DNA from 3 places in the Paenibacillus sp. FSL K6-1096 genome. Region 1 is predicted to be linked to each of the others. Evidence: riboswitches for the same ligand, from Rfam matches in the RefSeq annotation. Region 1 holds a riboswitch; each other region holds the start of a gene.

Region 1 (7,812 bases):
TAACCATTAGAATGCTTGCCCCCTGGTCGCGCAGCTCCTGGAGCAGCGCTGCCAGCCTGTCCTTGGCGGCCGGATCGAGACCCTTGGTCGGCTCATCCAGCAGCAGAATATCCGGCTTCAGCAGCATCATCATGGCGAGGGCCGCCTGCTGCTGCTGTCCGCCGCTTAAGTCATGCGGATGGCTCTCCAGCACCTCCCGGAGCCGGAAAACATCCAGCAGCGCTGCGATCTCACGCTCTGCCTCTTCACCGGTCAGCCCGGCGTAGCCGGCCATATGCCTCAGCTCCTCAGCCACGGTGTCATGGCTGAAATAGAGCAGCGGATTCTGGGCTAGCAGGGCTGTCTTCTTCCCTCTGGCCAGCTCCGTCTTGCCGCGCTGCGGCTTCAGCAGCCCGCTGAGCACATGCAGCAGCGTCGACTTGCCCGCGCCGTTGCCGCCCATGACCGCCAGGAATTCGCCCTGCCGAAGCGTCAGTGAGAGCTTCTTCAGCACCTCCTGCTCCTCCTTCGCGTAGCGGAAGGTAACCTCGCGGCAGGTGAGCAGGACACCGCTAGGGGAAGGGGCTGGAGCATGGGCGGCAGAGGCCGAGGCGGATTCCTGGCGGAATCCGTGAGCAGTCGGAAGTACAGACAGCTGCCCGGTCCCGGTGCCGGAGACGGCAGGCTGGGCGGCTGCCTGGGAATGCAGCCAGCGCCTGCCCTCGCGCACGGTCAGCGGAATCGTCTCCGGTGCGGCTGCCGCCGCTTCCGGGGCCAGCGGCAGATACAGACGCGCCGCCGCGGGCAGATAATCCCGTGCCGCCGCCAATTCCCCGCCGGTATGACCGGCAAAGGTGCGGGGGTCGGCATCTGCCTTCAGGATACCGCCGTCCAGCATAATCACCCGGTCCGCCAGCGGCAGCACCTCCTCCAGCCGGTGCTCGCTGATGATCACGGTAACGGACATCTCCTCATTCAGCCGCTGGAGCGCTGTAAGGAACTCCCGCGCCGCTACCGGATCAAGTTGTGAGGTCGGTTCGTCCAGGAGCAGCACCCGGGGCTGGAGCAGCAGCACCGAAGCCAGATTCAGCAGCTGCTTCTGTCCGCCGGACAGCTCATGCACCGGCTGGTACAGCAGCGGCTCCAGCCCGAACCAGCCGCAGATCTCGGCCAGCCGGGTCCGCATCACCGCCGGCGGCATCCCCAGGTTCTCCATCGAGAAGGCCAGCTCATGCCAGACGGTATCCATCACGATCTGCGCGTCCGGGTGCTGGAAGACCATGCCGATCTCCCCTGCCGCCACGGCTTCCGGAAGCCGGTCCAGCGGCTGCCCTTTGTAGGCCAGGATTCCGCTTAGCGTGCCTACCGGAGCAAGTCCGCGCTTCAGATGGCGGAGCAGGGTGGTTTTGCCGCTGCCGGAGGGACCGCAGAGCACTACGAATTCGCCCTCTTCTATTGTGAACGAGAGCTCATGAAGTGAGTCCCGGTCTGCTTCGGGATAGCGGAAGGATAAGCTCTCCGCTCTGAGGATCTCCATAACCATTTCTCCTTTCCTTCCAGTGCCGCAGGCAGCAGTACGAACAGGCAGAAGCTGCCGTACATCACGGCCTCGGTCCAGCCGAATTCCATGGGTCTCATGCGCGGGTAAATTTCCAGCCTGCCGGACCCCTGAACCCAGAACAGCAGGGTAACGGCGGCGCTGACTGTCAGCAGCAGCAGGACCAGCTTATCCTGCAAGTCCGCCTTATATATACTGTAGCTGCTCCGTTTGGCAATACCATAGCCGCGGGCGGTCATAGAGTCTCCTGTCTGCAGCGCTTCTTCCAGTGACCAGGTGAGCAGAATTTTCAGCAGGGTCATCCCGTCCCGCATCCGCTTCTTGAGGCTCCCGGTACGGGTATCCACACCGCGCAGGCGCTGGATCAGGGTAATCTGCTGCAGCCGCCGCCGGAACAAAGGAACGAACCGGAGGGTCATCAGCGTCAGCAGGGCTGTTCTCGGCGCAGCCGATGCGAAGAGGTACATGAACTTATCTGTAGTAACGGTATATTGGTAAGAGATGAACCAGAGGAAGACCGACAGCAGCACGGCTGTCATCATCAGCCCGTACAGCACGGCCTCAAGTGTAACCGGCTGGTCGAGCCAGTAGAACAGGATATGCGCTCCCCGGTGCGAGAACAGCGGATTCAGCAAGGCTACAGAAGCGGCCGTCAGCAGCATGAACGGCAGGCTGCGCCGGACCAGCTTCCCCTGTCCCTGCAGCAGCAGGAGCGCCAGCAGCCCCGCTATCTCCGTCACCAGGAACAGCGGGTGAAAGATCAGCAGTGCAAACAGCAGCAGCCCTGCATAATACAGCAGAGCCACGACCGGATGCATGGACCGGAAGCCGCTGTTCATGGCGTCTTGGCTCCCAGGTCTTTGCCAAGATCCAGGGTGTACAGCCACTCAACCGTATCTCCCGGCTGCAGGGTCAAGCTCCCTGCCGCCTTGTCCGGGAATTCCCCGTTCACCTTGTACATCCAGCCGCTCTCGGGACCATGGTCAGATTCATATAGGTTATCTATACCCTCCACATAGGCAAATGCCCCGCTGCCCTGATATTCCATCTGAATCTTCTGCCCGCGCGTAATCCGCTTCAGCAGCTCCAGCACAGTCTCGTTCTGCTTGATCTCATACTCGGCAGCGGTGAGAATCACCCCATGCTCCTTATCGCCGGTGATGGAGAGCGTGACGCTCTCCGCCTGGCGCGGCGGCTTGGCTGTAGCCGCCGGGGGTGTTGCCGCAGCAGGCTTGCTGCTGCGCGCGGGGGCTGTTGGCGCGGCTGATTCGGCCGCCGCCGGGGCTTGCGCAGCGGGCTTGCTGCTGCGCACTGGGGCGGTCGGCGCGGCTGGCTTGGCCGCTGCCGGGGCTTGCGCAGCGGGCTTGCTGCTGCGCACTGGGGCGGTCGGCGCGGCTGGCTCCGCCGCTGCCGGAGGCGTTGCAGCAGCAGGCTTGCTGCTGCGCGCGGGAGCTGCCATACCGTCCGCCGCAGCGGAGGGTATGGCAGTGCCTTCCGGCCGCGGCGTCTGCGCGGCCGGGGTTTCGGCGGCGGGCGGGGCGGTGCCGCCGCCGGCCTGCTCCGGCTGCGGCGCAGCGCAGCCGGCGAGCAGCAGGGCCAGCAGCAGCGGGACGGCTGCCCTGCGCAGCACGGATTGTATTCGTCTGAACATGGTCCTCTACACCTCCACAAAAAGGGAAAAGAACGGGGGCAGTCTCCCTGTTCCCCGTTCCTCCGTAACTCTATGCTTTCTTTAAGACGAGCTATGCTAATCCTAAGGCAATCTTACCGCTACAGCCGCGGCCATCTCACGGGTTACTATACCCGCAGGATCAAAAGCGCCACCTGTTCCGCTCATATATCCGAGACCCGTTACCATGCGGACTGCAGATAACGCATAATCGCTGATCTTGTCTTCATCGGTGAACTGGCCCGCACCTACAGCCGCATCCAGCTTGAAGGCTCTAACGAGCATCACCGCCATATCCTGGCGGGTTACCAGACCGTCCGGCTTGAAGGTCGTGCTGTTCACTCCGCTGATGATGCCCAGTTCCTTCGCTTTGTTCACTGTTCCATAATACCATGCATCCGGCTTCACATCACTGAAAGCTTGAGCAGAAGTAGCCGCTGACGGCTCTTGTCCGGTCAGTCTCAGCAGCAGTGCTGCCAGCTCCGCCCGGGTAAGGTTCTGCTTCGGTGCAAACACCAGCTCTTTGCCGCTTACACCATTCATCAGCTTGCGGTCATACGCCTTGTATACGGACTCCAGCGCCCATGGCGAGATCGACTTCACATCGCTGAACTTCGGACGGTCAGCCTCCGCAGATGCCACCGTCACCGGCACGGTATGGCGCACAATCGCAGGAGTCTTGTCCTTCAGATACCCCGTAATGACCAGGGTATATTTATTCGCAGGCAGGCCTCCGGCAATGACCGCTACCCCCGCATCATTGGTTGCCACTGTCTTTCCGCCGATTGTTACCTGCACCCCTGCCGCTGGTGAGCTGACCGGATCAGAGGTGGAGGTGGCTTGATTCCAGACCCAGGTTTTTTGGGTGATTTTGAGCGTAAGCTCTTGTCCCGGCTGCGGCTGTGCAGGAGTAAGAATCACAGAGTCTACCACCTGCGTGTTATCCCCGCCGTAATAGACCACAACCCGGTCGTTCTCCTCCAGCGCAAAATCGCCCATGCCGACGCTCGGATAAATCCATTCCCCGCCGCGCGACACCACATACATCCAGCCATCGTATCCGCCATAGGTTCCCGCGTTCACGCCGCCGATGCCGGTCACATAATTACCTGCTTCATTAACCAGGGACACGCCCTTGGCCGCAGCCGTCTTCTCCAGTGCCTTCAGCACATTGCCGGCGTATACGCTGCCTTCCGCCAGGGTTGCATTAGGACCTTCTATTGTAACCGATACGGTAACCTGAGGATTCTTGACAGCTGCATTGCTCAGATCAAACAGCTTGCCTCCGGCACCAAACAGCTGGTACGCTGCCAGCGCCTCAAGCGCCTGCTCCGTAGACAGCGCATTGTAGCTGCCGCCTGCGGTGTGGGCGAACCCGCCGCCGGCTGCGCTGAAGCTCAGCAGCTTGCTGACCAGGTTGACCTGGCCTTTGGTGTACTCTGCTCCGGCCGGATCAATGCCGAAGGACGACAGGCCGATAATCGCCTGCGCGACACTCTCGCTGCTGTCGCCGTAGCCGCCGTTCTTGTCCTGTGCCTTCGCCAGCCACGCTGCCGCCCGCTGTCCGGCCGTATTCACAGCCGGCTCATTCTTGTGCGCGGCCAGTGCCGTCAGTACCATCGCGGTCATATCGGGATCACTTGCACCCGTGGTCAAGGTAAAGCCGCCGTCCGTGTTCTGCTTAGCCAGAATCTCAGCCAGCAGCTTGGCCGGTGTCCACTTCGCCGTTGCCGGGATGCTGTAGCTTCCCGAATCCAGCGCAAGCAGTGCATACACGGCATTGTTCAGCGTCTGCCCGGCGATTCCATCATGATTGTAGAGCTTCTCGATCAGATTGTAGCCGGCCACATTCGCCGGATCGCCGCCCAGCGCCTTCACAGCAAGCGTAATCCGCGCATAGTCCGTAGCTCGGCCAAAAACACCCTTCGCCGCAGCAACCTTGTCCTCAAGCGCCTTCAAATAGCTCGCCGGCACCTTGTAGCCTGCTTGCGCCAGCCCGATCGCCTGCCAGTCCGACTGGACTCCGTTCTTAAGTACAAGCTCCGCAGTGGCATAGACTGCACTGGTGACGCTGGCTGCCAGTCCGGCGGACTGTGCAGAAGCTGGTGCTGCGGCAGCATCCGTCTGGGCCGAAGCCGCTCCGGCCGGAGCCGCAGCCGTTCCCAGCAGCGTGAACAGCATAACGGCGGCCAGTACCAGCCGCATGAATCTGGAAGATTGATGATGGTTCTTCATAGCTAACCTCTTTCCTGAAATAGAATGGATGAAGCCTGCTTCCTCCGCAGATACAGCTGCGGCGGCAACGTAAAGACCGCCCTATGCAGGGCGGCCGGGGAAGAATACCATAGATGCGGCTGTAATGAGCAACTCTCTCATATGCAGCCTTTGTTAGGACCGGTATCTGCTTCTGCATTCTTACCCCCGAAGAATCGAAACATAGGCGAAACAGGCAGGTCTCCTGGCTGATGCTTCATCACTTCTCCCGCCTTCCCATCCGCTACGCAGACAGTGGCTTCCCGGGAGTCGCTGGCATTTACAGTGGCGGGACCGCGCCGGAATTACACCGGTCTTCCCTTTTAAGCAGATTGCGCACGTATCCGGCCCTTGCCGTCTTTTGCCGACAGCGGCCTGTTTCCTGGCAATCTGCACCTGTTCCAAAGCTCTTAAATTTTAATATTCTCAGACCATCATATCTACTATTCCCGTGTATGTCTATAGACAAGCTGCATCAATCGCGGACACTCCCCGCTGCTCTGACGGAACACTCCCATGCCTCATACGCCTGCGCCTCCTCCTGCATCACCGCCTGCACCACCGCCACCGCCATTGCCACCGCCATCGCCATCGCCATCGCCATCGCCATCGCCATCGCCATCGCCATCGCCATCGCCATCGCCTCAAGGATAACGTGCTGATTGTATTCTGTACAACAGAATGACTGTAAAAGCTGCCGATAGCGCATTCTGCTGTATTTCGTGCAATTGATTATAACGTACTCCCATCAAACGGGCTGAATTAGGAAAATCTGATGTACGAAGTACAGGCCTGTTGATTAGCCAAAAAAAGGTAGCAAAAAGGCCGCTCATTCGGTAAAGTGTTTGTACCCCTACAAACATCCGAAACGAGGCGACCTCATGAAAAAGTCTACTTCAATCTCGAACATTCTGCAATTAGTGATTCCTGAAGAGAAACTCTCACCGTTTCTTCAAGAACTTGAATATGTCGATACAGCAAGAAAGTTTACCGTCTATGACCTCTTTTTATTCTTGGCGGAGGCTTCGTTCCAGCAGTGGGAGGGATATCGGGATGGTGAAGTACGCATGGATTCCAGCGGCCTTAGACCCGTAGACCATTCAACGCTTTCCAAAAAAGCGAAAGATGTTCCCTTCGAGCTTTTTAAGCAATTGCTGAACCTCATGATTGATCTGTGTAATCGCTCGACCCGAAGACATTTAGGGATTCCCAAAGCCTTACTTCTCGTCGATTCCACCAAAATTACCGTCGGGAAAGAACGGCTTCCTTGGGCTCCGCTGAAAGGCGAACGCGCAGGAATCAAATTACACGTGTCGGTGGTGGCCGATGAAGGCCGGCTCTTTAAGGTGACCGAGACCACAGGGAATTCCCATGATTTTAAAAGCTGTCCCGAGCTGATCGACAAACGGTTTATTATCGTAGCCGATCGGGCGTATGGCAGTCACAAACGATTCGATGAGTATCTGGAGCAGCACCAATGCTTTGTCATTCGGCTTCGGGACAACACGCTCTTTCAGTCCCCGGTTGCCCGGATACGAAGCGAACCCTTCACAGGAACTCTCGAACAAGATTTCACCTGCCAATTAGGAAAAGGACAACGGCTTTCCAAGAACCGTTTTCGCGTAGTAATTCTAAGAGACCCACAAGGCAACCCGGTGATTCTTGCTACGAATCTGCACTGGCACTCCGCTGAGCGGATTGCAGAAATTTACAAGAAGCGGTGGCAGATCGAAGTGTTTTTTCGCTGGATTAAGCAGCATTTAAACATTCCAACCTTATTTGGGACCACACCCAATGCTGTGTACGGACAGTTGTATACCGCTTTACTGGTTTATGTGTTATTGAAATTCCTCTTTGACAAAGGAAATGCAGTGGTTCATTGGAGCGCCAAACTAACGTTTGCCGATTTTGACCGCTTATTTACGCTGCAACGATTACCCGTAGAATGGATTACTTTTTTGACTAATAATCTTACATTCCCATAATTTAGCTAATCAACAGGCGTGTACGAAGTACAACAGAACATGTTACAGAGCCAATTTTCCTTAAATCTGATGTACAAAATACATTAGCCTCTTCTTTCCTGTAACGGACCTTGTTAGCTCTTCACACTGGTTGCCGCACGCTTGGCCGAATTTAATCGGTTTTCCAACTACATTCCGCCCACGCCCACCCCGCCAGCCAATTGTAATCGGTTTTCCAACTACATTCCGCCCGCTCACCCCACGCCAGCCAATTGTGATCGGTTTTCCAACTACATTCCGCCCGCTCACCCGACGCCAGCCAATTGTGATCGGTTATCCGACTACATTCCGCCCGCTCACCCCACGCCAGCCAATTGTAATCGGTTTTC
Region 2 (7,812 bases), 610 kb from region 1:
CACATGCGCAGATATCTGGGGCTGGACGGGCTGGGGTGAGCTTTTTCAAGAATTGGGCCAAAGAAAGAAGCCTGCCGCAAGGCAGGACTTCACCACAAGAACATTTGGCATACAGCTACATCAATACTTTCCAAAACCCCAGCGTGCCGCAGATCACTGCCGCAACTACCGGGTAAAGAATTTTACGGCTTACCTGATCCTTGAACACAAGGTACAAACAAAGCATACAAAGCCATGCAATCAGAAGGCTACCCATCTATGATGCATACGCTCCTTCCCGGCCGTCTCCTCAGGCTCCAGCGGCATCTGCCGCAGAATCTGTTACTCTATATATAAGAGGATTTACCGCCGAATATCCTTATTATACCCGCCAACGGCTAATCCCGCCAAAAAAATACATGAACCGCTGCCGGTAACTCACATGTCCTCTTCAAGTACAGGGTATTCCCAGAAGCCCAGACGTCCCTTGGCAGGTATCGGATGAACTAGCGGAACCACCTCTTCCAGCTTCCAGGCAAACCGTCCTTCCGTATAATCACCGAACACATATTCATTCCCGCCCGGCCAGCCCTGCTGTACCTCATGAGATGTAACTTCTAGGCAATCGGCTATACGGCTGGTTGCAATAATGCTTCCCGTCGGCAGATCATCCGAAGTAAGACCGTGGCGGGCCAGCACCGACCGGTAGGGCTCAGTCAGGCATATCGCTCTATCCACCTGCATCCCGGCATGAATCGCCAGGGGTCCGCGGTACAGCGTCCACCAGGAACGGGTCTCGAATTGTTTCTCGCCCAGCGCAATCAGGGTTGCCCACGGCTGGCGGATGGTGAGACATTTCATGGATGAGTTTCCTCCTTTATTTTGAAATAGCTTCGATGATGGATTAATGGCAGGGGGATGATGGTACACTTAAGGCAACTGCCGGGAAGGAGTGTCCCTCATGAAGCTGCTGAACTCTCCCTGCGGCCAACAAATGGACAAACGTATCTTATTTCCGCGATTTCTGCCGAATGAATAGAAGCAGTTGGAAAAATAGCATCTATTCTTAACGGATACACTATAAATAGGGGAAAGGCGAAAAATTAAGTGTTGTTTGTCCAACTATCTCCCCAGCAGAGTCTAATCGTTCACTAGTAAGTGGAGAAAATCCAATCGTTATCCCCTCTTAGTCTCCTTACATAATAAACAAATGGCGCGGTCTCGGAAGTTCCGAATACCGCGCCACTATCGCCATTCATAATATGCTGGTGAAGGGAATTGAACCCCCGGCCTACGCATTACGAGTGCGTTGCTCTACCCCTGAGCTACACCAGCTTACAGACGCTGAGGTCTGCCAAACAAAAAATATTATAACTCTTCCAGCCAAAAACGCAACCCTTTTTGTGTAATGGGCCTGCCGGACGGGTCCTATTGCAGCCTGCGCTCCACGGATTCCAGCTTGCTGCGGCTGGTGGAGAGCTTGTCGCGGCGGTCATCGATCTTCAGCGAGGTGGAGACCCGCTGCGCGCCCGCAGTGAACGGCGACTCATGCAGCGCGGCTACCGCTGCGAGAATCCGGTCCACCGGTCCTTCTATAATCGTCCCCATCGAAGTCAGCTCATAGGTGATGCCCTCCATCGTCTGCAGCACGCGCTGCATATCAGCCACGTAGCTGCTGAGACTGGTACTGCCTGTGCCAATCGGAATCACGGTCACTTCGCCAATTGCCATTGTGCCATCCCTCCTGAATATCTTGTACCCGCCTTTGCCTGTTTTCCTTCCTAATTGTACCTCTTCGGCGGCCCTGCTACAAATCAACGGCTGCAATACTATCATTCTATTCATATATCCCCCCACCCGGTCACCAGGATTTGACGCACACTATTTATGAAGTCTTTGTGGCATATTTTCGGAGAATTTATGAATCATTTCAGAGGTTAGAGCAGGAAAGTTGTGGATTACCTGTGGACTAATCTGTGAGTAAAAGCGCGGAACCCGCTCCCCGTGCGGGATTACAAAAAATCATTTACAAACACAATATATTGCGGTAGCTTTAATAAATAACAACAAAATCTAGTATAAACAGGTGTTTCTCTCTCTTCACCGGGAGGAGACTTAATAGGGAAACGCGGTGCAAAACCGCTGCGGTCCCGCCACTGTAACCGGATGCTCCGGCAGTCAATTTCCGCTGGAGAACCATCCTCCGTCAAAGGTCACTGAGAGACGATTCTCCCTCTTGGGAAGACGACGGAGGAGATACCGGAAGCCAGGAGACCTGCCTGTTTGGATGGCACCGCTAGAATCCTGCGAGGAACAGGCAAGGTGTCCGTATGCGGCCTGCACAAGCAGAGTCAGCCTTCCGTGAATCCGGGCCAGAGGCTGCCGATACCTAAGGACGATAAGACGATCACATATTGTCTTCAGGTATCGGCTTCTGCGTTACGCATTCGGGCATGTTCCGCCATTCCGGCGGGATATGCTTTTTTACTGCTGTCCTGATCATTCTTCGATGACCATTCACGCTTACAATACCGAGAGGAGAGAGATATATAATGACGCTGCTGGAGAAACGTTATAACGAGGGACAAGCTGCACAAGAGGCTCTGTTGGAGGAAGTCATTCATCTGGGACGGGATATTATCGACAGCCGGGATCTGGATCTGCTGCGCGAGAACGCTAACCTGAACGGGGAGAGCTTCTCCGGGAAAATGAGCAAATTCGGGAGTGAATATTCCAAATGGTACGCCCGTAATTTCACCATGCCGCCGCAGCTTGTACAGGCTACCCTGGATAATGTCGTCTATGTACACGACCTGGATCAGTACACCATCGGAACCACGAACTGTATCTTCATTCCGTTTGAACGGCTTCTCCGCGAGGGCTTCAACACCGGCAACGGCAGCGTGCGTCCGCCCAACTCGATTATGACGGCGATGTCGCTGGTGGCGATTATTTTCCAGTCCCAGCAGAATGCCCAGTACGGCGGCGTATCCGCCAACAAGCTGGATTACGATCTGGCTCCTTATGTCACCAAGTCCTTCTCTAAGCTGTTCCGCAAAGGGCTGGAGTATTTCGAGGACAATGCAGACGCTTCTCAGCTTGGCGAGATTACAATGAGCCGCAGCGATCTGGCGGAGCAGTATCCGCGCGCGTTCAACTTCGCTATGAAGGAGACGGAAATCGAGACGCTCCAGGCTGCTGAGAGCATGGTACATAACCTGAATACGATGTCCAGCCGCTCGGGCGGGCAGATTCCTTTTACCAGCATCAACTACGGTACCTGCACCTCACCGGAAGGCCAGCTGGTGATAAGCTCGCTGCTGACGGCCACCATGAACGGACTGGGCAGCGGGGAGACGCCGGTGTTCCCGATTCAGATTTTTAAATGCAAGCAGGGGGTTAACCAGCAGCCTGGCGATCCCAACTATGAGCTGTTCCTGAAGGCGGCGGAGTGCTCGGCACGCAGATTGTATCCGAACTTCGCCAATCTGGATGCTCCGCTGAACAAGCAATATTATGACCCGGCCAACCCGGACACCGAATTTGCAACGATGGGCTGCCGGACCCGTGTACTCGGCGACCGCTTCGGACGCAACCACTGCTCGGGCAAAGGCAATCTGTCCTTCAATACGATCAACCTGGTGCGCCTTGGACTGACACACGGTACGGTAACCGGCCGCCGTCTCGCCGCTAACGAGCAAGGGTTCATCAAGGACCTGAATCACTATATGGATATTGCGCTGGACGGCCTGCTGCACCGCTTCCGCATCCAGGCTTCCCAGAAGGCCAAGGCCTCTGATTTCATGATGCGTGAAGGCGTCTGGGAAGGCGGCGAGCAGCTTGCGCCAGATGACAGCGTGGGCGAGCTGCTGAAGCACGGCAGCCTGTCGATTGGCTTCATCGGGATGGCCGAGTGCATGAAGGCAATGTACGGCAAGCACCATGGCGAGGATATGGAGATTCACGCCAAGGCGCTGGGCATCGTCCGCCACATGCGCGAATACTGCGACCGCAAGAGCGATGAGCTGAATCTCAACATTACGCTGTTCGCTACTCCGGCCGAAGGACTCTCCGGCAAATTCACCAAGATCGACCGCAAGGAACTTGGCTCCATTCCAGGAGTAACCGACCGTGAATACTATACGAATTCGTTCCATATCCCGGTCTATCATGAAGTGAGCGCGGCCAAGAAGATCAGCCTGGAGGCCCCGTTCCATGAATACTGCAACGCCGGAGCCATCTCCTATGTGGAGCTGAACGGCAATGCCCGGAGCAACCCGTCCGCCTTCGTCAAAATCATCCAGTACGCGCTGGAGCAGGACATCAGCTACTTCAGCATCAATCATCCGATTGACCGCTGCTCCGGCTGCGGCTATGAAGGCGTGATCGGCACGAACTGCCCGACCTGCGGCGCGCATGAGGACACCACTCATATCCGCCGGCTGCGCCGGGTTACCGGCTATCTGACCGGCGACTACCAGACCCGCTTCAATGCCGCCAAGCAAGCAGAGGTACGGGACCGCGTGAAGCATCTATGAACATCTGCGGCTATTACCCGGAGTCGATCAATGAAGGGGAGGGCCTGCGGGCCGTCCTCTTCATCAGCGGCTGCCGCCACCGCTGCCCGGGCTGCTTCAACCCGAAGACCTGGAACTTCAATTACGGCGAGGTATTCACCCCGGAGCGGCGGCGGGAGATTATTGAGGACATCGCCGGCAACCCGCTGCTGGACGGGCTTACGCTGGCGGGGGGCGATCCTTTTTTCTCGGCGGAGGAGGCTGCGGACTTCATTCACGAGCTGCGCGCCGAGCTGCCGGGCTTCCCGGTCTGGATCTACACCGGCTACACCTACGAGGAGCTTATTGCCTCTCCCGGCTCTGTCGAATGGAAGCTGCTGGCCTTATGCCAGGTCGTAATCGACGGGCGGTTTGTGGAGGCGTTGAAGGATCTGACTCTCACCTACCGGGGCAGCAGCAACCAGCGGATCATCGATATTCAGGCGAGTCTGGCGGGAGGTTCGGTTGTTCTGTGGGAGCCGGTGCTTAGCTTTCAAGGGGCATGATTCTATAAAAAACAAAGGCACTAAACGCCCTATCCGGGTGGTTTAGTGCCTTTTTGTAGCCCATGGCCTATTCCGTCACTGCTGTATGCTCTGCCTTCCGCCCTGCCTTATGGTTCGTCTCTTCCGCCAGCTCCTCCAGCACGCTGTCGAGGCGCAGCTTCAGCTCCTCCGCCAGCTCGACCACGCCCTGGTCGTTACGCACCGCCTGGGAGTCTACGGCGTAGACGCCGCCAAGGATGTGACGCGCACCCAGCACCGACAGCACCGGCTTCAGCGCATAGTCGATCGCAAGCAGATGCGCCAGGCTTCCGCCCATGAAGAGCGGCAGGATGATTTTGCCGGCCAGCCCTTTTTGCGGCACCAGATCCAGGAAGGTCTTCAGCACTCCCGTATAAGACGCCTTGTATACCGGACTGACGACGATCACCGCATCGGCTTCGGCCACCAGGCCGTTCGCCTTGACGATGGCTTCGCTCTCAAACTTGGTGTGGATCAGGTCCTCCGCCGGAAGCTCTGCCACATTAATCCGTTCCACTTTGAATCCGCGCTCCTGCAGGTCTCGCTCTGCATATTCAATCACTGCATTGATTCGTGAGACCAGGGAGGGCGTCCCGTTAATTACGACTATTCTGGCCATGTCTCCACCTCTTCTGTCCGCATGATAGGATAAACCGGGCTGATTCGCCGGGCACCGATACTTTAAATTAGTAATAATCCTAGCAGACTACACGGAATATTGTCAAACCTCAATTTGCTTGCAAACCCGCGGTGCTCTGGTTATAATAAACGGCAAACCTATATCTCCACCAGGCCAATGACCGGCATCCAACCGTGAGGCGTCTGCGACCGGAGCGCACTTCTGCTCCCTAAGTTTACCGGGTTTCGCCCGTTACCGCGAAGACCAAAGAGGGCCTTATTCTGCGCATTTTGAGTTGTTTGACGGGAATGAGGTCAACCTGGGTGGCACCGCGAGCTGACGCTCCTCGTCCCATGGATGAGGGCGTTTTTTGCGTTTTTTTACCCACACTTAAGGAGCGGATGCAGATGCTGGATATGAATTGGATCAGGGAGAATGAGGAGCTTGTACGGAAGACGGCCGAATGGAAAAGACTGGAGTTCCCGCTGGCGGAGCTCCTGGCATGGGATGACCGGCGGCGCGAGGCACGCCGGGCTACTGAGCAGCGGCGCGCGGAGCGCAACGCGCTGACCAAGGAGGTGGAGCGCCTGCTGCGCCAGGGCGACGCCGCAGGCGGCGAACGGGCGAAGGAGCAGGTGCGGGAGATGGCCGGCGAGCTGGCGAGGCTGGAGACGGGGCTGGCGGAGGCAGAGCAGCGCTGCCGCGAGCTGTTGCTGCTCGCGCCGAATCCCGTGTCGGCGGATACGCCGATCGGACCGGATGAGGGCGCGAATGTGGAGCTGCGGCGGCATGGCGCGCCGCCGGTCTTTGGGTTCCGCGCGCGGGACCATGTCGAGCTCGGAGAGCTGCACGACATGATTGACATTCCGCGCGGCGTCAAGGCCGGCGGGCCCCGCAGCTATGTGCTGAAGGGGGCCGGGCTGCTTCTGCACCTCGCCGTGCAGCGGCTGGCGCTGGATGTGCTGATCCAGCGCGGCTTCACCGCGATGGACGTGCCCGTGATCGTCCGCCCGGAGGCGCTGGAGCGGACCGGCTTCTTCCCCGGCGGCCGGGATCAGACCTACGAGTTGACAGGCGAGAACCGCTGGCTGGCCGGGACCTCGGAGGTGTCGCTGGTCTCGCTGTACAGCGATGAGATTCTGGAGCTGGACCAGCCGCTGCGGCTGGCCGGGATGTCGGCCTGCTTCCGCCGCGAGGTCGGCTCGGCCGGCCGCGATGTACGCGGGCTGTACCGGGTCCACCAGTTCTCGAAGATCGAACAGGTGGTCATGTGCAAGAACGATCCGGCTGAATCGGAGCAGATGCTCCAGGAGATTCTCGGCAATGCCGAGCATATTCTGGAGCTGCTGGAGCTGCCTTACCGGGTCATGGCTGTGTGCAGCGGCGACATGTCGATGAAGACACACAAGCAATATGACATTGAGACCTGGATGCCCGGCAGGGAGGCCTATGGCGAGACGCATTCGGCTTCCAACCTGCTCGACTTCCAGGCCCGCCGTTCAGGCATCCGCTACCGCGATGAGAACGGCCGGCTCCAGTACTGCCACACCTTGAACAACACAGCCGTCGCCACGCCACGCATTCTGATTCCCCTGCTGGAGAACCATCAGCAGGAGGACGGGTCGATCTATATCCCGCAGGCGCTGCGGCCGTATATGGGCGGCGCGGAGCGGATTGAACTTAATTGACCTTCCCCTTACCCACCGTCTACTTCTAGGGGCATTCGGGGGTACCCCGCCCTGAAGCATTCAGGGCATCGGTGAAATTAGGGGCAGTTCTGCCCCTAATTTTTGCCCCTTTTGAGCTTCACACATATTACACACCTACCGCCAACACATTGTAATCGGTTTTTCGCATACATTCGCCCTCTTGCCTCCGCACAGCCCCATTGTATACTGTTTTCCACATACATTCGGCCCTCTTACCCCCGCACAGCTCTATTGTATACTGTTTTCCACATACTTTCGGCCCTCTTTCCCCCGCACAGCCCCATTGTATACTGTTTTCCACATACTTTCGGCCCGCGCACCGTCCGTTTCGTTTGAAGTGGATAAGACGTGCAAGTTGAGTTTGGTTTAAGCGGATTAATGACCATAGTTAACAAACAAAACAACAAAAAACAGCGTTCCCCACA
Region 3 (7,812 bases), 860 kb from region 1:
TCCCACAGGTCCGCCATAGCCGCCTTCTCCCGCACCAGCCCCGCGCGGTCTTCTGCCATAACCGTCTTACCGCCTTGCGCTCCAACGCTCCGGACTTCTTCCGCCGCAGCTGCCTTCCCAATCTCTGCTCCAGCACTCGCGCCCGCTTCCGCCGCTGCCAGCGACCAGGGCTCCGCCGCCGGGCGCAGCCGCTCATGCGGCTTCAGCGCCTGCGTCTGCGCCCCCAGACTATACTTGCGCTCATATCCGCGCGGCGTGACCATCAGCCCCTCGTAGACCATCGTCGCCGAGTTGCCGACCACCACGGTCGAGAGCATGCCGATCTCATGCTCCAGCATATCCTGCAGCGTGGTGACGACCGTCTGCTGGCGGTCCCGGTAGGCGCTTTTGACAATGCCGACGGGGGTGGACGGATCACGGTAGCGCAGCAGAATCCGGCGCGCCTCTTCAATCTGCCGCGTCCGTCTGCCGCTGCGCGGATTATAGAAGGCCACGACGAAATCGGCAGCCCCTGCCGCCTCCACGCGCGCAGCAATGCTCTCCCATGGCGTCAGATGATCGCTCAGGCTGATGGTACAGGCGTCATGCATAATCGGCGCCCCGAGCAGAGAGGAGCAGGATTGAATCGCCGATATTCCCGGAATGACCTCAACCTCAACGCCGCTGGAAGGGCTCCATCCATGCTCGATGAGCACCTCATAGACCAGACCCGCCATCCCGTATACACCGGCATCACCGCTGGAGATAACAGCTATCTTCTGCCCCGCCTCCGCTCTGCGCACCGCCTCCTGGGCCCGGCTGACCTCCTCGGTCATGCCGGTGCCGACAATCTCCTGATGCTTAAGCAGCGGCCGGATCAGATCTACATAAGTGGTATAGCCGATGACGGCTTCGCTCTCTTTGAGCGCGGCCAGCGCCCGGCCGGTAATATGCTCCAGCGCTCCGGGGCCGAAGCCGATAATCAGCAGTTCTCCTTGTTTCCCCATTCTTCTTCCCCCGTTCATAAATGCTTAAGGGCCGGATTTCGTTCCAGCAGTCCGTTCAGCCGCGCTTTGAATTCACCGGCCGTGCGGGGCGCGCTGCTTCCGCCCGTCAGTTCAGCAGGCAGGCTGTACCACAAGTCGGCCAGCAGCGGCAGGCGAAGCCCGGCCGCCAGCAGCAGCTCCCTTCCTGCAAAAATCTCCTCCGGCGTCCCCTCCGCCCTACACCGTCCCCGGTCCAGCACAATGACCCAATCCGCCCACCGGTAGGCCAGGTCCATATCATGCGTGGCCATAACGACCGTTGCACCTCTCTGATGGATCGCTTCGAGACCCTCCAGCATCTGCTGCTCGGATAACGGGTCCAGATAGGAGGTCGGCTCATCCAGCAGAATCAGCTCCGGCTCCATGGCCATGATTCCGGCCAGCGCCGTGCGCTTTTTCTGGCCCAGACTCAGCTGATGGATCGGCTTGTCGCTGAGGTCCGCTAAATTCAGCAGATCCATGACCTTCCGGCAGCGCTGTGCAATCGCCGCTTCATCCATCCCGCTCCCCCGCAGCCCGAACGACACATCCTCCATCGGTGTGCTGAGGATCAGCTGCTGCTCCGGGTCCTGGAACACCAGGCCTACACGCCGCCGCAGGGCGGCCAGCTCTTTTTTCGAGTAGGACAATGGCTTACCGCCCTGCATGACCGTACCGCTCTGCGGACGCAGAATACCCACCGCATGGAGGAACAAGGTCGATTTGCCGGAGCCGTTATGGCCCAGCACCGCAGTTCTGCGGCCACGCGGAATGGAGAGGGTCAATTCCTGCAAGGCAGGCTCCTTCGTATCAGGGTAACGGAATACTACCCCGTCCAATACCAGACTATATTCCTCGTCCATGACGCATTACGTACTCCTTTTAAGATGATGTGAGCCACAGATACAGTTGGGCCAGCAGCAGTAGTGCTATACCGGCATACGCCTGCACTGCATACCGCCGGGGCACCGGCTGCGCCGCATAAGGCGGCAGAAGAATCTCCTCCGTGAATCCGCGGGCCAGCAGCCCCTGCGACAACCCGTAATACCGGTGCATCGTGTTGCCAAAAAGCGCTCCCCCCATCGCCGCCGTCTCCCGCAGCCTGGCCGTATACCCTCTGCTCCCGCCGCGCAGCCGCCGGGCCAGCATCAGCCCGTGTGCTGCATCCGAGAGCAGGAACAGGAAACGGTACATAATCAGCATCAGCTCCAGCACAATCTGCGGCATGCGCAATCTGCGCAGCACCTGGAGCAGTTCACTGAACGGTGTAGTGAAGATCAGGAAAAAGAAGCAGCTCATGCAGGCTGAGATTCGGGTCAGCAGCTCCCAGGCTCTATGCAAGCCCGCCGCAGTGATATATACCGGCAGAGACAGGCCCGGAAGCCGGAATATACCAGCCTGGCCTGCGGCCGGATGGCCGAATTCCAGCAGCAGCGCCGGGACACTCAGGGCGTAGAATACCAGTGCGGTGCCGAACAGCATTGCGTAAGCACGGACAGGAATGCCCGCCTGCCGTATACACCAGAGCATCATCCACAGGGTAATGGCTATCTGCAGCAGCGGATGTACGGTATAAGCGAGCAGGAACATGGCTGCTGCGAACGCGCTTTTCCACATGGGGGACAACGCCCTCAGCGCATTATTATAGGAGAGAGCATCAATCCGCCGGATCACTTGCTGCCAATCTGCTTCTTCGCGCCCTGTCTCCCCTTGAGCAGCCCCACGGTATAACCGATGACTCCGGCGCCAATCGCCGCCTGCAGCGCGAACAGCATACTCTCCGTCTCCCCGGGCAGCTCCGTCAGCGGCTTGAACCAGGGCTTGTAGTCCGGATTCATCTCCGTGATCACGCCCTCGGCTGCATCGTCGGCTCCGCCGAACTCCCCATTGACCAGCAGCAGCGGCAGAACAACTAGCAGGACGACGCCCAGCAGCATTAACCCGTTTTTCAATTTATTGCTCATTAGGCTCTACCTCCGTTCACCTTGCGCTTCAGCAGCGACAGCTCATTCGGGCTGTACGATTTCAGCCAGTTCCACAGCAGCACCGTCAGCAGCCCTTCGCTGACCGCCAGCGGGACCTGGGTCACGGCGAAGATTCCCCCGAATTTCAGAAAAGACGCCAGCACACCGCCATCCGCCGCCGGAAACGCCACCGCAAGCTGAAAAGATGTCACCACATAGGTACTCAGGTCCGCCACCGCTGCGGCACAGAACAAGGCCAGCTTCTCGCGGTCGGGCAGCCTCATCATCAGCTTATACACGGCATATCCGGCAAAAGGACCCGCCACCGCCATCGAGAACGCATTGGCTCCCAGTGTGGTAATCCCGCCATGCGCCAGCAGCAGCGCCTGAAACAGGAGTACAATCGAGCCGAGCACGCCCATCGGCAGCGGCCCCAGCATCACAGCGCCAAGTCCGGTGCCGGTGGGATGGGAGCTGCTTCCGGTGACGGAGGGCATTTTGAGTGCCGAGAGGACGAAGGTGAATGCTCCGGCCAGACCCAGCAGCAGCTTCAGCTCCGGGTTCTCGCGGGTCATCGCCCGCAGCCTGATGATGCCGAGCACAAAAAACGGGATAAACGCCGCCCACCAGAACACGGCCCAGCCGACCGGCAGGAACCCTTCCATAATATGCATGGCCCGGGCAGTCCCCGGCTCATTCAGCATAAAGTACACGGTGAATCCGGCCACCAGTGCCGCCAAGCTCCAATTTCTGTGTTTTTTCATTTGTCAGCCTCCAGGTTCTTATCAGATTTCAGTCCACAAAAAATCCCACCCTATAAGAGTGGGAGTGCATGTACGCAGGCAAATCCGATAGCGTGTGCCGCCTTCAGCCGGACGGAAGCAGAACGCCGCTCTGCCCTCCCGGGCTTGAACGTCTCTTCTGCGTATTCCGCTCTTGCTCAATAGCAAGACTTCTCCGGTTCTTCTGGGCAGAACGCCTCTTCTTCTGAACCTATCCGTACACCGCTCCTATCCGCGTAGAGTCGTGGTGTGCGTATACAAGGTAGGTCTCCTGGCTTGGAATACAAGCGCTGACGGCCTCGTCTTCCCCGGGATTCCCCGAGTGACCTCATGAAGCTCAGCTCTTCCTTACAGTGGCGGGACCGCTCGGGAGTTGCACCCGATTCCCTGTTATCTCTTACCGGTTACGGCTAGAGCACCTTGTTCGCGCTAATTCTCCCTACATCATAGCGAAGCATATATAGCCTGTCTGTGATATAAATTGGAATGCCGGGTTCCGGTCCTGATTTGCTTGTAGAAAGTTCATATGAGTAATATAATTATTAACTATATAACCTGAAGCTGAACGTGGAGGCCTCCTATGAAACTAGACTTAACCGAACAATCTCTGCCCGTGTACGAAGCCTTATCCAGTGCGGTCCGCCTGCATATGCTGCGCCTGTTGTCCGATAAGCCGATGAACGTGAAGGAACTGGCCGCAGCCCTGAAGCTCAGCAGCGCGATTATGACGATGCATGTGCGCAAGCTCGAAGCGGCCGGACTGATCCGCAGCCATATGGCTCCCGGCAAAAGCGGCCTGCAGAAGATCTGCACACTCGCCGCCGACCGGGCGGAGATTATTTTTCCCGGCCAGGCCCGCGAGCAGCGCAGAGCCCACCGCAAAGAGATTCCGGTCGGACATTATTCCGACTTCCAGATTGAGCCTACCTGCGGACTGTCCACGACAGAGCGGGTCATCGGCAACTTCGACGATCCCCGTTATTTCTGGGACCAGGAGCGGATGAATGCCGGTATTCTCTGGTTCGGCAAGGGCTTCGTGGAGTACAAAATCCCGAACTTCCTGCTGTCCAGCCAGAAGCCGGAGGAGCTGGCCATCACGATGGAGATTGCTTCGGAAGCGCCCTCGATCAACAACAACTGGCCCTCCGACATCAGCTTCACCCTGAACGGGCAGCCGCTCGGCTTCTGGACAAGCCCCGGCGATTACGGGGACAGTCCGGGCAAATACACCCCGGCCTGGTGGCCGGCGCTTACTAACCAGTACGGTCTTTTGAAGCAGCTGCGGATCACGCCGGCCGGCACGTTCATGGACGGACAGAAGCTCTCGGACGTTACGCTGGACCAGGTCGGCATCCGCAACAAGCAATGGACCTTCAGGCTCGCGGTTGAAGAAGACGCCGTGCATATCGGCGGCCTTACCCTGTTCGGCAAAGGCTTCGGCAATTACAACGAGGATCTGGTGTTTGAGCTGTTCTATACGGATGGCGGGGAAGGGTAGCGCATGTGTTAGGCAGGCCGTGAGATAAAACCTGTGCTGGGTAGGTCAGTATATGGTGGATGAGAGTTGAGGGGTACGTATGCCGAATTCTGGTGCACTAGTGCTCCTCCCTCCTCATCCAGCCCATTCCCCCCTCTCCTCCTCAACGCAAAAAAAGCACCCCCAACCGCCGCATTGTGCAGGTTGGGGGTGCTTTTGGTGATCAATCCGTCTCTTATCTTATGGCAAGAGTGGCTTCCGGCCTATCTATTTCGCCCGGCCTCCGTTATTCCGCCACCGGCTGCCACTTGCCGCCGCCCGGCAGCGGACAGCTGCGGGCCTTCAGCCGGGCAACTACGGGGATGATACAGCCGCAGGCCGTGCAGGTCACGCCATCCTGCAGCTTCGGGCAGGTCCCGCAGATCGCCAGCCGCTCGGCATAGACCTCGTCGGAAGCCGAATTGCCGGGATTGAACATGGAGGAGGCCAGAATCCGGGCAATCTGTGCTTCCGTGACTTTGTACTCCTCCCGGCAGCCCTTGCAGGTTGAAGTGGTTGTCATCCTGCGTGCCTTACGCCTTCGGAGTGATTTCCAGAACCGTTACCGACATTGGAGGCAGCTCTACCGTCAGTGTATCCCCTTCAAGCTTGAAGGCACTGAATGCTTGCGGTTTTACTGCTTCCGGCTGCTCAAAGGTATTATGAGCATCGATAGAAGCTCCAGCCAGGGTAGCCCCGCTAACTTCAGCCTGGCCAGCCAGTCCGCGCAGCTCCAATGGCAGGGTTGCGGATGCCGCATGGTTCAGGTTGCACAGGCTGACATGGATTATGCCTTCTGCGGTTACAGAAGCGGATGCAGATACTTCAGGAATCTCTACACCGTCATAGCTGTATACCGGGCTGTCGATCGTCAGATCAAGCAGTTCTGCATCCTGGTGCACCTTGTACATGTTGAATACATGGTAGGTTGGCGTCAGAAGCATTTTCTCGCCTTCGGTCAGAATGACAGCCTGCAGCACGTTCACGGTCTGGGCAATGTTCGCCATCCGCACACGGTCGCTGTGCTTGTGGAAGATATTCAGGGTCAGGCCGGCAACCAGCGCGTCGCGGATCGTGTTCTGCTGGTAGAGGAAGCCAGGGTTCGTGCCCGGCTCAACATCGTACCAGGTGCCCCACTCGTCAACGATCAGGCCGACTCTTTTCTCAGGATCGTACTTGTCCATAATGGCGATATGGCGGGTCACCAGCTCATCCATGAACAGCGCCTTCTTCAAGGTATTGAAATACTCGCCGGTTTCAAAGCCGGTAGCTGCGCCCTTGTGGTTCCAGTCGGATGTAGGCAGCGTGTAGTAGTGCAGGGTGATCGAATCCATGAAGCGGGTGGCTTCACGCATCAGCACTTCAGTCCAGTTGTAGTCATCGGCATTCGCGCCGCACGCGATCCGGTGAATCTTGTTGTCCCCGTAGTTGCGCACGTAAGTCTGATATTGGCGGTACAGGTCGGCATAATACTCAGGACGCATGTTACCGCCGCAGCCCCAGTTCTCATTCCCCACGCCAAAATACTTCACGCTCCAGGCATCCTCCTGGCCGTTCTTCTGACGCAGCTCAGCCATCGGCGAGATTCCGTTAAAGGTCAGATATTCCACCCACTCGGACATCTCCTGTACCGTTCCGCTGCCGACATTGCCGTTGATATACGGCTCGCAGCCCAGCATCTCGCAGAGCAGCATGAATTCATGCGTACCGAAGTGGTTGTTCTCTACTGCACCGCCCCAGTGGGTGTTGATCATCCGTTTGCGCTCTTCGCTCGGGCCAATGCCGTCTTTCCAGTGATATTCATCAGCGAAGCAGCCGCCCGGCCAGCGCAATACCGGAATCTTCATTTCCTTAAGCGCTTCCACTACGTCGTTACGGATACCCTTGGTGTTCGGAATAGGGGAATCTTCGCCGACCCAGATGCCTTCATAGATACAACGTCCCAGATGCTCAGCGAAATGTCCGTAGATGTTGCGGTCAATCTTACCTTTGCGGATGTCTGCGTTCAGTACAATACGTTCTGCCATTGGAAGTTAACGCTCCTCTTTAAGTTAATATAATTATTAATCATTTAATACTTATATTAATATTATAGTCAGGCAACCTCCGGTTCGTCAATCCTTATCTTCCGCTGAACACCTCCCCTTCACATTTACTCTTCTCCGGCAAAAATGATATGATGAACGCACCAAACCAACACACAATGGAGAATACGATGATTAAACCTATTAACAAAAACATCACGCTGCTCAGCCAAAAATCCGAACCGGCAACGGAAAAGGATCTGCTTGTGTTATGGGATCTGGTTGAGACCCTGAACGCCAACTCCGACCGCTGTGTCGGCATGGCTGCGAACATGATCGGCGTCAACAAACGGATCATCGCCATCCGTATCCAGCAGAAGCTGACGATCCCCATGATTAATCCGGTAATTACCAAACGCGCCCGCCCCTACGAGACGGAGGAAGGCTGCCTGTCGCTTGAAGGCGTACGCCCGGCGAAGCGCTATGACTACATTGAAGTAGAGTATTACGACTATTCTTTCA

The links. Region 1 has a riboswitch for cobalamin ahead of MHI24_RS21190 (S-layer homology domain-containing protein). Riboswitches for the same ligand answer to the same signal wherever they lie in the genome.
Region 2: it holds a riboswitch for cobalamin, as region 1 does, so the genes downstream of both, MHI24_RS18720 (anaerobic ribonucleoside triphosphate reductase) here and MHI24_RS21190 (S-layer homology domain-containing protein) in region 1, are expected to answer to the same signal.
Region 3: it holds a riboswitch for cobalamin, as region 1 does, so the genes downstream of both, MHI24_RS25035 (energy-coupling factor ABC transporter permease) here and MHI24_RS21190 (S-layer homology domain-containing protein) in region 1, are expected to answer to the same signal.

Annotation. Positions count from the first base shown of each region.
Region 1 is NZ_CP150274.1:4,802,566-4,810,377, reverse strand. Features, by position in the region: gene MHI24_RS21205 (ABC transporter ATP-binding protein) at 1-1,516, opposite strand, end outside; gene MHI24_RS21200 (energy-coupling factor transporter transmembrane component T) at 1,432-2,376, opposite strand; gene MHI24_RS21195 (DUF4430 domain-containing protein) at 2,373-3,188, opposite strand; gene MHI24_RS21190 (S-layer homology domain-containing protein) at 3,291-5,441, opposite strand; cobalamin riboswitch at 5,637-5,816, opposite strand; gene MHI24_RS21185 (hypothetical protein) at 5,935-6,087, opposite strand; gene MHI24_RS21180 (IS4 family transposase) at 6,341-7,444, shown strand.
Region 2 is NZ_CP150274.1:4,195,776-4,203,587, reverse strand. Features, by position in the region: gene MHI24_RS18740 (hypothetical protein) at 1-39, shown strand, start outside; gene MHI24_RS18735 (ASCH domain-containing protein) at 418-840, opposite strand; tRNA gene MHI24_RS18730 (tRNA-Thr) at 1,243-1,314, opposite strand; gene MHI24_RS18725 (MTH1187 family thiamine-binding protein) at 1,408-1,710, opposite strand; cobalamin riboswitch at 2,047-2,277, shown strand; gene MHI24_RS18720 (anaerobic ribonucleoside triphosphate reductase) at 2,532-4,517, shown strand; gene nrdG (anaerobic ribonucleoside-triphosphate reductase activating protein) at 4,514-5,041, shown strand; gene ssuE (NADPH-dependent FMN reductase) at 5,109-5,678, opposite strand; gene serS (serine--tRNA ligase) at 6,086-7,366, shown strand.
Region 3 is NZ_CP150274.1:5,661,459-5,669,270, reverse strand. Features, by position in the region: gene cobJ (precorrin-3B C(17)-methyltransferase) at 1-986, opposite strand, end outside; gene MHI24_RS25050 (ABC transporter ATP-binding protein) at 1,001-1,867, opposite strand; gene cbiQ (cobalt ECF transporter T component CbiQ) at 1,887-2,678, opposite strand; gene MHI24_RS25040 (energy-coupling factor ABC transporter substrate-binding protein) at 2,675-2,968, opposite strand; gene MHI24_RS25035 (energy-coupling factor ABC transporter permease) at 2,968-3,732, opposite strand; cobalamin riboswitch at 3,994-4,188, opposite strand; gene MHI24_RS25030 (helix-turn-helix domain-containing protein) at 4,331-5,248, shown strand; gene MHI24_RS25025 (DUF6171 family protein) at 5,514-5,789, opposite strand; gene MHI24_RS25020 (alpha-N-arabinofuranosidase) at 5,800-7,293, opposite strand; gene MHI24_RS25015 (peptide deformylase) at 7,482-7,812, shown strand, end outside.